One region of the Alteromonas sp. 14N.309.X.WAT.G.H12 genome, then DNA from elsewhere that is predicted to be linked to it. Evidence: predicted binding sites of a transcription regulator. Region 1 holds the regulator's gene; the other holds the start of a gene.
What was found. The regulator sigma-54, encoded in region 1, starts transcription at its own class of promoters, with help from an activator protein. The targets are predictions, from matches to a motif close to GTTGGCACGNNNNTNGNNT.

Region 1 (4,437 bases):
AATGCCCAAATTCAGCAAGACACTAGCGTGGTGCAAGGAGACAGCATCACTTATGATATGGGCAAAGAACAATTACTTGCCACCGGGGGGGCCGAAAGCGCTTCAGGACGCGTGACTACCGTGTTTAGACCCGATACCATTGAGAGCAAAAGACAGCACGATGATAATGACGAAGATAACAAGGAAGATAATCAATAATGGCTACGTTGTCTGCATCCCATTTAGCTAAATCGTACAAATCCCGCCAGGTTGTACGGGATGTCAGCTTGTCAGTATCAACGGGCCAAATTGTGGGCTTGTTAGGGCCCAATGGCGCGGGGAAAACCACCACCTTCTATATGATTGTGGGGCTGGTTCCTTTAGACAAAGGAAAAATCAAAATCGATGACCAGGAGTTGACGCACCAACCCATGCATGAAAGGGCACGCAGAGGCATTGGATACTTACCACAAGAAGCATCCATATTCCGTAAACTCACCGTTCATGAGAATATCATGGCGATTCTGCAAACCCGCAAAGATTTGAAAAAAGAACAACGTGAAGCCGAAGCGGATTCACTACTTGATGAATTTAATATCAACCATATACGTAATAGTACGGGTATGAGTTTATCCGGCGGAGAGCGCCGTCGGGTGGAGATTGCACGAGCACTCGCTGCTAACCCACAATTTATTTTGTTGGATGAGCCCTTCGCTGGTGTTGATCCAATTTCAGTGAATGATATAAAGAAGATTATTCAGCATTTACGTGACAGAGGTATAGGAATCCTTATTACGGATCACAATGTTCGAGAAACCCTTGATGTTTGTGAAGAAGCCTATATCGTCAGTCATGGCGAGCTCATTGCGCAGGGTACCGCGGAACAAGTATTAAGTAATCAAAAGGTTCGTGATGTATACCTGGGAGAGCAATTCAGGCTATAGTTAGGATATCGGATTCGGTTAATCGTGACCCATACTGGGTATCCCTTGATAGAGTTATATAAGACGTAGATGAAACCATCGTTACAGTTAAAATTTAGCCAACAACTTACAATGACGCCGCAGTTACAGCAGGCGATCAAATTATTGCAGTTGTCGACACTTGATTTACAACAGGAAATTCAAGAAGCCTTGGATTCCAACCCGTTGTTAGAAGTGGATGAAAGTACCGACAACGATGTTGGCGAAAAAAATAATTTAGAGAACGACGATACGGTTCAGGAATCGGCATCTGCCACTGAAAGTATGGACACTGGAGAAGCGTTAGAAAAAAACGACCTTCCCGAAGAATTACCCTTAGACAGTACTTGGGATGAATATATCTCAGCTTCCTCCGCACCGGCAACCAGCATATCCGGCTCCTCTGGTGGCGATGATGAACAGATCTTTCAGGGAGAAACCACCGAGAACATTCAGGATCATTTGCTTTGGCAAATGCGCTTGACGCCCTTTTCAGAAATAGACCGAGCCATCGCCTTGGCGATTATCGACTCCATCGATGAAAGTGGTTACCTCACCGTTAGCGTTGAGGATATTCTGCAAAGCGTTAATAGTGACGAAACCGAAGAACCGGTGGAAGAAGACGAAGTGGAATGCGTGCTAAAACGTATCCAATTGTTTGATCCCATAGGCTCTGGCTCCCGTTCACCTCAGGAATGCCTGCTTGTGCAACTCAAACAGTTTGCCCCTGAGACGCCTTGGCTGGAAGAAGCCAAAATGCTGCTGGAGAACCATTGTGATTTACTCGGTAGCAAAGATTATCGAACACTAATGCGTAAAACTCGGCTCAAAGAAGATCAACTTCGTGAAGCCATGCGTTTACTACAAACATTGAATCCACGGCCCGGTAGCGCCCTTATCACCAAAGAACCAGAATATGTCATTCCTGATGTGTCTGTGGCGAAGAAAAACGGACGATGGGTGGTGGAACTTAATCCAGATAGTCTACCTAAATTAAGTGTTAATCAGCAGTATGCGGCCATGAGCCGTAAAGCGAAAAACAGCAGCGACTCTCAGTTTATTCGCTCTCATATGCAAGAAGCGAAATGGTTTATAAAGAGTCTGGAAAGTCGCAACGAAACCCTATTGAAGGTGGCGAACTGTATCGTACAGCAACAAATGGGATTTTTTGAGCACGGACCGGAAATGATGAAACCAATGGTGCTCAATGATGTCGCAGAAATGGTGGATATGCATGAATCAACAATTTCCCGCGTAACCACGCAAAAATACATGCATACCCCACGGGGCATTTTCGAATTGAAATACTTTTTCTCCAGCCACGTCGCAACGGAATCAGGTGGCGAATGTTCATCAACGGCAATACGCGCATTAATTAAAAAGCTAGTGGCGGCTGAAAAACCCAGTAAACCGCTTAGCGATAGTAAGATTGCTTCGTTGTTGGCCGAGCAAGGTATTATGGTAGCTCGGCGAACAATAGCAAAATACCGGGAATCTTTGTCGATTCCACCGTCTAACCAACGCAAAAGCCTGATTTAGGGCTGCTTAAAATAAGGAAGACGAAATATGCAAATCAACCTTACCGGTCGTCATGTTGAGATCACTGACTCTTTGCGTAATTATGTCGATACTAAATTCAGCAAATTAGAGCGCCACTTTGATCACATATCAAATGTGCACGTCATATTAAATGTTGAAAAACTCAATCAAAAAGCAGAAGCTACAGTATACCTTAGCGGCGCGGAAGTGTTTGCCTCTTCAGAAAACCAGGATATGTATGCCGCAATAGACAATATGGTTGATAAACTGGATAGGCAGGTATTAAAGCACAAAGAGAAGCTTAAAAAGCATTAACGTCACTTATGGATATTCAAGCCATCGTAAGCCTGGACCGCACTAAATGTGCGGTCCAGTGCAATAGTAAAAAGCGTATTTTGGAAATTATCAGCGGAATCGCTGCCCAAAATAACCCTGACATTGACGAAGCCACAGTGCTGAGCAGTCTGCTTTCCCGAGAAAGAATGGGCAGTACTGGCATTGGCAACGGCATCGCACTTCCCCATGGTCGACTAGAAGGGTTGGATCACGTTATCGCTATTGTTGTCACTAGTACACCTGCGATAGACTTTGATGCCATTGACAATAAACCTGTGGATATTTTTTTCACCCTGTTAGTGCCTCATGATCAAACAGAAGGTCACTTGCAAACCCTAGCCACAGTGGCGGGAAAACTCAGCGACAAAGAAACCATAAAAAGCATCAGAAAAGCGCAAACCAATGATGATATTATTCGCGCATTACAGTAAGTTATAGAAAAGGACATTTGTTGCCTGCGGATTTAGGAGAGACACGGTGAATCTGATCATCATAAGTGGCCGTTCAGGCTCGGGAAAATCTGTAGCATTACGGGCCTTAGAGGATTTGGGATATTACTGCGTTGATAATATCCCCGTTAACCTGCTTCCCGCTTTAACCCATACTGTCGCCGACGAATACGAACAAGTGGCCGTGAGCATCGATGTTCGTAACCTGCCCAAAGATCCCGCTGAATTAGTGGAAATACTGGATTATTTGCCCGAATCTTGGACGGTTACCATTGTGTATATCGATGCCAGTGAAGACATGCTGATGAAGCGCTTCAGTGAAACCCGGCGTTTGCATCCACTGGCCAAATTAAACAAGTCTTTATCCGATGCCATTCTCACAGAAAAAGAACTGCTTGCCCCCATTGCGGAACGGGCAGATCTTAATATTGATACCGATTCCTTAAGCATCCACCAGCTTGCCGAACTCATACGCGAGCGCATTTTAGGTAAAAAAAGCGCGCGTTTAGTACTGGTTATCGAATCCTTTGGCTTTAAACATGGCATTCCTAAAGACGCCGATTACGTGTTTGATGCCCGTTTCTTACCTAATCCCCATTGGGAGCCCGACTTAAAACATCTCACTGGCTTAGACACGCCTGTGCAAGTATTTTTAAGTTCACAGCCCATCGTTACCAAATTTATTTATCAAATTCAAAACCTCATCACCACATGGTTACCCCATCTAGAACGCAACAATCGAAGCTATGTGACCGTTGCCATAGGCTGCACCGGTGGCCAGCACCGCAGTGTTTACGTTGCTGAATGCTTAGCTAAGAACTTGCGGGAGAGCCATTCTGATGTGCAAATACGTCATCGAGAGCAAAAAGAATGATGCGCCTAGAAAAATCTGTCACCATTGTTAACAAACTGGGCTTACATGCCCGGGCAGCCACTCAACTGGTACAACTGGCGAATCAATTTGATGCCGAAGTTACCTTGCAAAAAGGGGATAAAACGGCCAATGCAAACAGTGTGTTAGGGCTAATGATGATGGAAAGTCATCAGGGTGAGCAGGTAACCATTATATCAGAAGGCCCAGATGCACAGGCGGCACTTGATGCGGTAGAAAGCTTGATTGTCCAAAAATTCAACGAAGATGAATAACCGCATTATGGTCACTCACCGGTAAT
Region 2 (4,437 bases), on a different contig from region 1:
TGCGTGGCTACAAATCGCGCCCTACAAAGGATCTTTGCCCACGGCGGTGCCCACCGATCCACTCATTTACCGTTGGTATGAATTAGTGAATGTTTATGGCACCACGTTAAAAGAGCTGATCCATGAAGAATTTGGTGATGGCATCATGAGTGCTATCGATTTTTCCATGGATTTAACTCGGGAACCCGATCCTAAAGGCGACAGAGTGAAGGTGGTGATGTCAGGGAAGTTTCTGCCCTACAAAACCTATTAGATGCTGTGTGCAGGACATTCCGTACTTTTTTGCATAGGGGATTTTCTGCTGAATCATCACGCCTTCGCGGGGTTATCCGCGACGGCGAACAACATGTAAAAACCAACTAACAAAGACAGAGATGAGTATGCCGAAGAACCCCAGCAAGGGGAGAATGGACCATACCCAGCTGCGTACTTGCTCAACTTCCACATCTGCACCTAGGGGTAAATATAATAGACCCAATGTGGTGGCGCCTACAATCAGTACCGATGATAACAGGGTGGCACGCCAAAATGGTCGTGGTATCAGCCAGTTTACAGCGAAGGCGATGATGAGGGCGACAGCCGCCAAAAGATATGCGGTCAAAAGAGCTCCCGTTTATACTGTTTAAAAGCCAACAGTTTGCATAGCTACGAGAGTAAATGCAAACGAACTTTAGCGTTGGCTAAGAAAGCGCGCGGAATCTGTTTACATACTATTAAAGGACATTGTTTATATATGGTGGTAGAATCGCCGACCGTTTTTTAACCAACTTATTAACTGTATTGGATTTCCATGTTTGATCTGATTACTAACAAAGACAGCAATGTAAAAAATGATGTACTGTCGGGGATTACTGTTGCCCTAGCTTTAGTGCCTGAAGCGGTGGCCTTTGCCTTTGTTGCCGGTGTAGAACCCATGATAGGGCTATACGCGGCCTTTATGATGGGACTTATCACCTCTGCCATTGGCGGACGCCCTGGAATGATTTCGGGTGCCACCGGTGCCATGGCGGTGGTCATGGTGGCCCTTGTTGCAGAACATGGCGTGCAATATCTGTTCGCTGCGGTTTTGCTCGCCGGTTTGCTGCAAATACTCTGTGGCGTTTTTCGACTTGGAAAGTTCATTAGGTTAGTGCCGTATCCGGTCATGTTAGGGTTTGTGAATGGCCTTGCCATCGTGATTTTTCTGGCCCAACTTGGTCAATTTAAAGTGTTTAATGCGGCAGGTGAAATGACATGGATGCAGGGGACAATGCTCTACACCATGTTAGGTTTGGTGGCGTTAACCATGGCTATCATCTATTTATTACCCAAGCTTACCAAAGCCGTACCCGCCTCCCTCGTGGCCATTGTTACTATTACCCTGCTGGTGCATGGGTTAGACTTAGAAGCCCGCACGGTTATCGATTTTGTGCGGGACTTGCTACCGGCGGATCAAAAAGACACCGCCACCTTAGCCGGTGAGTTACCTAGTTTTGCCATTCCCGCTGTCCCCTTGACTTGGGAAACGGTCATGATTGTTTTGCCCACCTCGGTTATTTTGTGTTTGGTGGGGTTAATTGAATCACTGCTTACACTTTCGTTAATTGATGAAATGACTGATACCCGTGGTCGCGGCAATAAAGAATGTATCGGCCAAGGTGTTGCCAACACGGTCAATGGCTTTTTCGGCGGCATGGGTGGTTGCGCCATGATTGGCCAGTCCATGATCAATATTAACTCCGGCGGTCGTGGTCGTCTTTCTGGGATCACGGCGGCATTGGTACTCCTTGGCTTCATTCTTTTCGCCGCGCCACTGATTGAGATGATCCCCTTAGCGGCACTGGTGGGTGTTATGTTTGTGGTGGTCATCGGTACATTTGAGTGGGCATCATTCCGTATTATCCGTGGTGTAAACAAAGAAGATGCCTTTGTCCTGTTTTTGGTGACCGCGGTGACCGTGATTTCCGATTTGGCCATTGCCGTGGTGGTTGGGGTTATCGTATCGGCCTTGGTCTTTGCTTGGAAAGCGGCAAAGTATATCGAAGCGAAAACCCATATTGATGACGACGGCTGGAAAGTGTATGAGCTGCGTGGACCGGTATTCTTTGGTTCTATTCAGCATTTTAAAGATATGTTTGATGTGGCCAAGGATCCCCACGATGTGGTCATTGATTTCAACAACAGCCGAATCTGGGATTCCTCGGGTATCGATGCCTTAGATACATTGGCTGATAAATACGAACAACAAGGTAATAAATTACATATTCGTCATATCAGCCCCGAATGCCGTGTACTGCTGAAAAAAGCGGATAAGTTTGTTGAAATAAACGTCAATGAAGATCCCAGATATCGGGTAGCAACAGATAAACTGGCCTAAGGGTCGCAATGCACTCGTTTAAAGCATAATGCATTATTTGAGTGCATTTAATGGGCGCGCTGATAGGGATGTTAAGCAGTAAGTTATTGTAATTAAATTGGAAATAATGTTGGCATTAAAGTTGATTGTCTAAATGTATCGTTATGAGTAAGTGGTGTTGAGAAACCTCACTTAACGGTAACTACATTATTAATTTGTACGACTGCGTGCAACAGGCAACGAAGCCCACAACCAGTGAATACTGGATGTGGGTTTTTTTTTGGCTCAAAAAAGGGTTCAACAATGACAGCATCAACAACACATCCAAAAATCCTGGTCGTCGGAAACGGGATGGTTGGTCATCATTTTGTCGAGCAACTGGTCACCAGCCAGTTCGCTTGCAGCATCACTGTATTAAGCGGTGAAAAAAGATTGGCATATGACCGTGTTCACCTTTCCTCGTGGTTTAGCGGCTCTGATGCCAGTGATCTGGCCATGACAGACGAAGAAACTTATCAGAAATGGGGCGTTAATTTTGAACTTGATGCTCAAGTTATTGATATAGACCGAATCAATCAAACCGTCTCCACGGCAACAAAAACCTTTTCTTATGATGTCTTGGTGCTGGCGACGGGATCGTATCCTTTTGTGCCGCCCATTCCGGGCAATGATCAACCCCATTGTTTGGTGTATCGCACCATTGAAGATTTGGAAGCTATCGAGACGTCAGCAACCCAAAGTAAAGTGGGTGTGGTAGTCGGTGGTGGACTACTTGGTTTGGAAGCGGCTAATGCCCTTAAACAAGCCGGTTTGGAAACCCATGTTGTGGAATTTGCCCCCCAATTAATGGCAGTCCAACTTGATCCCCAAGGCGGTGATTTACTGCGCCAGAAAATAGAAGATTTAGGGGTAACTGTACATACCCAGAAGGCAACGCAAGTTATTGAAGCCGGTGAAGATTGCCGTTATCGAATGGTGTTTGCCGACGACAGTTATCTGGAAACCGACATGGTACTGTTTTCTGCCGGTATTCGTCCTTCGGACTTTCTCGGTAAGAAAGCCGAATTGGCCGTGGGTGAACGGGGAGGTATTGTCATAAACGATCAATGCCAAACCAGCGATCCAAACATTTATGCCATTGGTGAATGTGCCCTGTGGGAAAACCGTATTTTTGGTCTTGTGGCGCCAGGCTACACCATGGCCCGCACCGTAGCGGCACAAATAGCCGGTGGCGAGGGCGCTTTTACTGGTGCTGATATGAGCACCAAGCTTAAATTAATGGGTGTGGAAGTTGGTTCTATTGGCGATGCCCACGGCAAAACGCCAGGCGCCCTTAGCTATACCTATCATAATCAGCCCGATGGCGTGTATAAAAAGCTGGTGGTGGATGCCACGCAAAAGCATGTGCTTGGCGCTGTGCTGGTAGGTGATACCAGCGACTATGACACCCTCTTGCAGTACAGCCTCAATGGCATTGAGTTACCCCAGAAGCCTGAATCCTTGATCTTGCCGTCAGCCGGTGAGCAACCAGCATTAGGTGCGGATGCGCTACCAGATTCTGCCACTATCTGTTCATGTCACAATGTGGCGAAATGCGATATAACCCAAGCCATCGACAGCGGCTGCTGTAGTTTAGGTGACGTGAAATCGGCCACCAAGGCCAGCACCGGATGTGGTGGCTGTACCGCCCTGTTAAAAAATGTGGTGGACAGTGAATTGGAAAAACGGGGCGTGGAAGTCTCCAAGGCCATCTGTGAACACTTCGACTATACCCGCCAAGAGCTCTTTCACATTGTAAAAGTTGAAGGGATCCGCAGCTTTGACGATTTGCTTGCCAAACATGGTAGTGGACTAGGTTGTGATATCTGTAAACCTGCGGTGGGCTCAATACTGGCCTCCGTTTGGAATGATTACATTCTTTCTGAAAATAATCTGCCACTACAAGACACCAACGATACCTATTTGGGCAATATGCAAAAAGACGGTACCTATTCCATCGTGCCACGTATTCCCGGCGGCGAGATAACACCAGAGGGACTTATTCTTATTGGTGAAGTGGCCAAAAAATACGGTTTGTATACCAAGATCACCGGTGGCCAACG

Region 2: a site for sigma-54 is predicted at 2,465-2,483, ahead of nirB (nitrite reductase large subunit NirB). Genes of this name have one in related genera too.

Annotation. Positions count from the first base shown of each region.
Region 1 is NZ_JBAHZB010000010.1:76-4,512, forward strand. Features, by position in the region: partial or broken gene V5298_RS05525 (LptA/OstA family protein) at 1-198, shown strand, start outside; gene lptB (LPS export ABC transporter ATP-binding protein) at 198-923, shown strand; gene V5298_RS05535 (RNA polymerase factor sigma-54) at 993-2,480, shown strand; gene hpf (ribosome hibernation promoting factor) at 2,508-2,795, shown strand; gene ptsN (PTS IIA-like nitrogen regulatory protein PtsN) at 2,804-3,247, shown strand; gene rapZ (RNase adapter RapZ) at 3,294-4,139, shown strand; gene V5298_RS05555 (HPr family phosphocarrier protein) at 4,136-4,411, shown strand.
Region 2 is NZ_JBAHZB010000023.1:21,155-25,591, forward strand. Features, by position in the region: gene cynS (cyanase) at 1-253, shown strand, start outside; gene V5298_RS08905 (hypothetical protein) at 326-601, opposite strand; gene V5298_RS08910 (SulP family inorganic anion transporter) at 791-2,356, shown strand; gene nirB (nitrite reductase large subunit NirB) at 2,639-4,437, shown strand, end outside.